Regions from separate parts of the Streptomyces sp. NPDC053542 genome, predicted to be linked through region 1. Evidence: riboswitches for the same ligand, from Rfam matches in the RefSeq annotation. Region 1 holds a riboswitch; each other region holds the start of a gene.
What was found. A riboswitch is a leader RNA that binds a small molecule or an ion and turns the genes downstream of it on or off. The one in region 1 is predicted to bind cobalamin.

Region 2: it holds a riboswitch for cobalamin, as region 1 does, so the genes downstream of both, ACIGXO_RS30365 (cobalamin biosynthesis protein) here and ACIGXO_RS10320 (ribonucleoside-diphosphate reductase subunit alpha) in region 1, are expected to answer to the same signal.
Region 3: it holds a riboswitch for cobalamin, as region 1 does, so the genes downstream of both, ACIGXO_RS02030 (CbtB-domain containing protein) here and ACIGXO_RS10320 (ribonucleoside-diphosphate reductase subunit alpha) in region 1, are expected to answer to the same signal.

The regions. Positions count from the first base shown of each region.
Region 1 is NZ_JBITXL010000003.1:543,736-545,988, reverse strand. It holds gene ACIGXO_RS10320 (ribonucleoside-diphosphate reductase subunit alpha) at 1-1,366, opposite strand, end outside; cobalamin riboswitch at 1,518-1,660, opposite strand; gene mctP (monocarboxylate uptake permease MctP) at 1,843-2,253, opposite strand, start outside.
Region 2 is NZ_JBITXL010000012.1:261,519-263,771, forward strand. It holds gene ACIGXO_RS30365 (cobalamin biosynthesis protein) at 1-871, opposite strand, end outside; cobalamin riboswitch at 1,028-1,162, opposite strand; gene ACIGXO_RS30370 (hypothetical protein) at 1,363-1,794, shown strand; gene ACIGXO_RS30375 (caspase family protein) at 1,801-2,253, shown strand, end outside.
Region 3 is NZ_JBITXL010000001.1:447,267-449,519, forward strand. It holds gene ACIGXO_RS02020 (IclR family transcriptional regulator) at 1-413, shown strand, start outside; gene ACIGXO_RS02025 (histidine phosphatase family protein) at 390-1,046, opposite strand; cobalamin riboswitch at 1,167-1,310, shown strand; gene ACIGXO_RS02030 (CbtB-domain containing protein) at 1,341-1,565, shown strand; gene ACIGXO_RS02035 (CbtA family protein) at 1,585-2,253, shown strand, end outside.

The sequences.
Region 1 (2,253 bases):
TGCAGAGGTTGGAGGAGTGGACGACGCGGCCGGGCTCGGCGGTCTGGTTCGCGGTGCGGTTGGCGGCGTCCTTGAAGGTCATCCAGCCGTTGCCGGTCTGCGCGAGGGTCCGCATCATCCGCGCGTACAGCGTCCGGGCCGGGACCGCCTTGATGGCCTTCCCCTCGGCCTCGGCCTTGCGGTACGCGGCGTCGAACTCCGCGCCCCACAGGTCCACCAGCTCCGGCGCGTCCGCCGGCGAGAACAGCGACCAGTCCGCGTCGGCCTCGACGCGGCGCATGAACTCGTCCGGGATCCAGTGCGCGATGTTGAGGTTGTGCGTACGCCGCGCCTCCTCGCCGGTGTTGTCGCGCAGCTCCAGGAACTCCTCGATGTCCGCGTGCCAGGTCTCCAGGTACACGCAGGCCGCGCCCTTGCGGCGGCCGCCCTGGTTCACCGCGGCGACACTCGCGTCAAGGGTCCGCAGGAACGGGACGATGCCGTTGGAGTGCCCGTTGGTGCCACGGATCAGCGAACCGCGGGCGCGCACGCGGGAGTACGAGAGGCCGATGCCGCCCGCGTGCTTCGAGAGGCGCGCGACCTGGTGGTACCGGTCGTAGATCGAGTCCAGCTCGTCCAGCGGCGAGTCCAGCAGGTAGCAGGAGGACATCTGCGGGTGGCGGGTGCCGGAGTTGAAGAGCGTGGGGGAGGAGGGCAGGTAGGAGAGCGTGCTGGTCAGCGCGTAGAGCGCGGCGACGTCCTGGACGGCGCGGTCCGAGTGGTCCTCGGCCAGGCCGCAGGCCACGCGCAGCAGGAAGTGCTGCGGGGTCTCGATGACCTGGCGGGTGAGCGGGTGCCGCAGGAGGTAGCGGGAGTAGACCGTACGCAGGCCGAAGTAGCCGAAGCGGTCGTCGGCGCCGTCCGCGAGGGCCTGCTCGACCAGGGAGTCCAGCCGGGCGGCGTGGGTACGGACGAACTCCGCGGTGCCGTCGGCGATCAGGCCCTCGCGGTGACCGGTGGCGACCGACGCGGCGAAGCCCGTCGCGCCCTGGCCCGCGGCCTCCTCGGCGATCGCGGCGGTCAGCAGGCGGGCGGCCAGCTTGGAGTACTGCGGCTCGTCGCCGATCAGCCCGGCCGCGGCCTCCATCGCCAGCTCGCGCAGCTCCGCCTCGTCCGAGCCGGCGTGCCGGCCGCGCAGCGCGGCCGCGGCGATCTTGCCGGGATCGGTGGCCGGCAGGTCGGCGGTGAGGTCGGTCAGGGTGCGCAGCAGGGCCGTACCGGGGCCGTCCTGGGTGCTGTCGCCGGGCCGCGCGGTCGTCGCCCGCGCCTCCTGTGCCGCCTGTACCGTCTGCGCCTCTTGTGCTGACTCCGCTGGCGCGATGGTCACCTTGTGCTCTCCTCACTCGGCTGGGGCCGGGGAGGGGTGACGGAGGCATACGGGCAGCCGCGCCGGAGCCCTGCCGGGCACGCGGGCACACCACGCAGCGTCCACCGGCCCATCCCACGGAGCCCGGACGTCTCGACGCCCGTACCGGAACGGAAACGGGCGTACCGTCGGCAGGTCCTCGGACTCGGCGAGCGCGCAAATGCCCACTCAGCACACCGTTGCGGGACAGTTCCGGATTCGCACCGGATTCCCCTGCGGCGACAGCGAGGACGAGCATACATCTTGTGTCGCCTCGCGCGAGCGTCCCCATATCTTGTGTCGCGACGTGACTGTCAGTGCTGTGGTCGGTGCCGTCCGTCCGAGCCCCGCGAGGGCGGGGGAGTTGGGCCGGAACCGACTGAGCCGAGCCGGACACGGCAACGGGCCGCCGGATTTCCCGGCGGCCCGTTGCCCGTTGTCGTGCGGAGGGAGTGGCGTCAGTGCGCCGCGCCCGCGGTGGCCGGCGGCAGCTCGGCCTGCACGCCCTTGTCGCCGATGTCCGCCGTGTAGTCCTCGGGCGAGGTCTCGTCGATGCCGGCGGGGGCCTTCACGGCCCGCAGGACGACCGTCAGGACCACCGTCACCAGGACGTTCAGTACGAACGCGGTCAGGCCGATGTAGCCGATCTCGCCGATGCCGGGGATCACCGCGTTCGAGCCGCCGAAGTGCTTCTGGGTGGGGCTGGCCACGCCGTACGCCGCGAGCGTGCCGTACACCATGCCGACCGCCCAGCCCGCGAGCAGCGCCCAGCGGTGGAACCAGCGGGTGAACAGGCCGCCCACCAGCGCGGGCATGGTCTGCAGGATCCAGATGCCGCCCAGCAGCTGGAAGTTGATCGCCACCGTCTT
Region 2 (2,253 bases), on a different contig from region 1:
AGAGCCGCACCGCGCGGGCGATGTCCGCGCCCTCGACGGCGCGTGCGCCGTCGTTGAGCACCGGACGGTGCTCGACCCGCCCCGCGTACGCGAGCGTGCCGCCCAGCCGTACGCCGAGCGCGCCCGCGAACGACGCCTCCACCGGGCCCGCGTTGGGGCTCGGGTGCTGCTTGCCGTCGGCCCGCCAGGCGCGCCACGCGCCGCGCGGGTCGGGCCCGGCGACGGTGGCCAGCAGGGCGGTCAGCCGCGCGCCGGGCCAGCCCGCCACGTCGTCCAGCCGGGCCGAGGCCCAGCCGTACCGGCGGTAGCGGTCCGACTTGTGACCCACCATCGCGTCCAGCGTGTTGACCGCGCGGAAGGCGACCAGCCCCGGTACGCCGCCCACGGCGCCCCAGACCAGCGCGCCCACGACCGCGTCGGAGGTGTTCTCGGCGACGGACTCCACGACCGCGCGGGCCATCTGCTGCCCGTCCAGCGCCTGCGGGTCGCGGCCGCACAGGTGCGGCAGCCGCTCGCGCGCCACGTCCAGGTCGCCGGCCTCCAGCGCGCCGCCGATGGCGCGCGCCTCCCGGCCCAGCGTCGTCCCGCCCAGCACGGCCCAGGTGGCGGCGGCGGTCAGCGCTACGTGTGCGGGGGCGCAGCGGCGTACGGCACGGGAGAGCAGGGCCGCGCCCACCGCGGCCCCGCCGGCGCACAGCGCGGTGTGCGCCGCTCCGTATCCACGGTGATCGCGCCACAGCCCGCGCTCCACGGCTCCCGCGGCCCGCCCGAAGGCGGCCACCGGGTGGCCGCGGCGGGGATCGCCCACGGCCAGGTCGCCGAGAAAGCCCAGAGCCGCGCCGCACGCATAGGTGGCGTGTTCGGCACGCATCGTCGGATCAGCCCGCCGTCGTGCCTCGGAGCGACGGCCGCACGCGGTCGCGTACCGGGCGAACAGCGGCGGAAGGCAGGGGTCTCGGCTCGGGGCCCGGCATGGCGTGTGTCCTCACTCAGGGTCCGCGCCCTGGCTCGACGTGACGGGCGACGAGAGTCTCCTGGCTCCCGGATCGGCGCTGTCCCCGGCCTTCCAGCCCGTGTCTGCGGCGGGCCGTGGCCTCTTCTGGAGGAGCGCTCCCCGGTGACAGTGGCGGGACCGCGCCGGATTCTCACCGGACTTCCTCATCTGTCGCCGAATGGCACCGGGCAGTCCACCACGTGCCGCGAATGCCCGTCAACTCACCCTTGACCTGCGACGCCGACGTATGGCAGGCCCTGTGGCCAAGGACACAGCGCGGACGACAGTTGACGACCTGTTGCCTGCCGTACCTCCGGCACGACACCATCGGGGCACCTATGGCAAAGGTGCCGCAGGAGGGGGACGGGATGACGGAGAGCCGGGAGCACCACGAGGTACGCATCAGAGTCACCGGGACCCACGACGGGGGCCAGGATCTGGAGGACCTCCAGCGCTGGCTCCAGCGAGAGTCCTGGCTGACGCCCGGCAACCACGACTGGCGCCGGGCGCCGGGGGCGGAGACCGCCCCGCGCACGGACGCGGACGCGGCGGGCCAGGGCCCCGAGATGGCCGTCGGTGTCGACGACCTCGTCCTGGTCCTCATCGGCGCGGTCGCGGCGCCGATGACCGAGCAGCTCCTCATCGCCCTGCGGGAGTGGCTCGCCCACCGCCGGGAGACCGCCGCCAGGGGCGAGACCCCGGGAGTGGACATCACCGACGCCTCCGGACACCGCCGCCTCGACGACCCCGATCCGCGCACCGAACGCGACGACCAGGGCGGCCGCGTCGGCACGGAGTAACCGGCGATGCCTCTCTACGACGCGCGGGGCAAGCGGAACCGCGCGCTGATCATCGGCGTCAGCCGGTACCAGGACCCCCGGCTGCACGACCTCGACGCCGTCTTCGCCAACCCCGACGAACTGGGCCGGGTGCTGTGCGCCCCGGCCACCGACCTCTTCCTGCCCCAGGAAGTGACACCGCTGCGCCCGGACACCCCCGAGGAGCTGACCGCCGCGCTGCGCACCGCGGCCCACGAGGCGCGCGGGCTGCTGCTCGTCTACTTCTCCGGGCACGGCCGGGTCCGGCGCGACGGCAGCGACCTGCATCTGCTGGTCGGCTCCTCGCGGGTGGCGCAGGACGAGCGCCGGGTGGCCTCGCACGAAGCGGTCTCGTGGGCCAAGGACGTGCTGCCGCGCCTGGAGCGGTCCCGGGCCGACCGCGTGGTCGTCGTGCTCGAATGCTGCTTCGCGGGCAACGCC
Region 3 (2,253 bases), on a different contig from region 1:
AGGGACCGCAGCAGGTGAGCGTGCGCGGCGAGCCCGGCAAGCACGGCCCGGTGCACTGCACCTCGATGGGCAAGGTACTGATCGCCTTCGCACCCGCCGAGGTACGCGAATCGCTCACCGAAAGCGTCGAACTGACCAAGCTGGGCCCCCACTCGATCACCGACCGTGCCGCGTTCCGCTCCGAAATCGAGAAGGTACGCGCCGAAGGCCACGCGCTCGCCGACGAGGAACACGAGCCGGGCATCCGCGCGCTGGGCGTCCCCATCCTCTCCCCGGACGGCATCGCCCACGCCGCCCTCTCCGTCGCGGCCCCCGCCTTCCGCATGCCCACGGAGGACCTGCTGGCCCTGCGCCCCGCCCTGGCCACAGCGGCCCAGGAACTCGCCGTACTACTGCCGCCGCGCCCCTTCTGAGAGGCCGGAACCAAGGGGGCGCCCGCACCGCAGGTTCCACCGCCCGGCTCGGCCCGAGAGTTCGGTGACGGAGAGCGGTGCGACGTCCAGCCGCCAGAAGACGGCGGCGGGCAGGCCGAGGGCGTGCACCAATGCCGCACGGATCACGGCCGGCTCCACGACTGCCGTGATCCGTCCGGTCTCCGCCGAGCGGCCGTCCAGCCAGGCCCCCACCCTGGCGATCAGGGCGTGCAGGGACTCCCCACCGTGCGGGGCGGACGCGGGGTCCGCGAGCCAGTCGGCGACGGCCCGCGGCTCCGCCTCGGTGACCTCGTCCAGGGTCCGCCCACGCCAGGAACCGACATCGAGATCGCCCAGCTCCGGCGCCCGGGCCGCTTCCAGCCCGAGAGCGACGGCGGTCTCGCGGCACCGTGCCGACGCGCCGTAATAGCACCGCGTCGCTGCCGGTGCGGCGTCCGCCCGTACTGTGTCCGTTCGTACTATGTCCGCCCGTACGACCTCCGCGCGCACGGCCGCCGCCACGGCACGCGTTTGCCGGAGAGCGCCCGCGTCCACGGACTCTCCCCCGTCGAACCGCACCTGCCGCTGCGCCTCCCCCAGCGCTGGTGAGACCAACATCACGCGCACCGTCATCCTCGGACCTCCCGCCTTGATCGTCCCATCCGCCAACCCCCGCAAGGCGGTTGGGCGCGCGGAGGGCGCACATCGGCCCCACCCGCGCGCCATAGCCACGGGAACCCGCAGGCGCTACGGTCGCATGGACATGACGACGGTGCGACGGAAGCCGGTGAGACTCCGGTACGGCCGCGCCACTGTGTACTCCGTCCCGTCCCTCACTGCCGAGGGCCGGGCGCTGACGGGGAAGTCAGACCCCGCACCGTCGTAAGGCACCAAGACCGGGACGCGTGTTCCCTTGGAGGTACTGCCATGGCTCAGTCCGCTGCGCCCACTTCCCTCTCCGCCGCAACGCCGGCGATCACCCCCATCTCCCTCAAGGCCATCGCACCTTGGGCCCTCTTCTTCGGCATCCTCATGCTCGTCCTGCTCTACTTCGTCGGCACCGAGCAGGGCGTGACCTCGGTCTTCTCCGGCGAGGGCGTGCACGAATGGGTCCACGACGGCCGGCATCTGCTCGGCTTCCCCTGCCACTGAGCACGGGAGGCAGCACATCATGCAGCCCATCTCCGTACGGGCGCTGCTCGTACGCGGAATGATCGCCGGCCTCGCGGCCGGCGCTCTCGCACTGGTCATGGCCTATCTCCTCGGCGAACCCGAGATCGATGCGGCCATCGCATACGAGGAGGCACACAGCCACGAACACGGCGTGGAACTGGTCAGCCGCACCATGCAGGCGACCAGCGGACTGGCGACGGGCGTCCTCGTGTACGGCGTAGCGCTCGGCGGCATCGCCGCCCTGGCGTTCTGCGTCGCCTGGGGCCGCATCGGCCGCTTCGGCCCCCGGGCCACCGCGGCGCTCCTTTCGCTGGGCGCCTTCCTCGCCGTGTACCTGATCCCGTTCCTCAAGTACCCGGCCAACCCGCCGGCCGCGAGCGACCCGGACACACTGGGCCGGCGCACCGCCCTGTACTTCCTGATGATCGCGCTCAGCGTGCTGCTCGCGGTCGGCGCGGTCATCCTGGGCCGGCGTCTGGCCCCGCGGCTGGGCAACTGGTACGCGACCGTGGCGGCTTCGGCGGCCTTCGCCTTCGTGGTCGGCCTCGCGTACGCGTTCCTCCCCGCGGTGAACGAGGTCCCCGCGGACTTCTCCGCAACCCTCATGTGGAAATTCCGCCTGGCCGCACTGGCGATCCAGCTCACACTGTGGACCACCTTCGGCCTC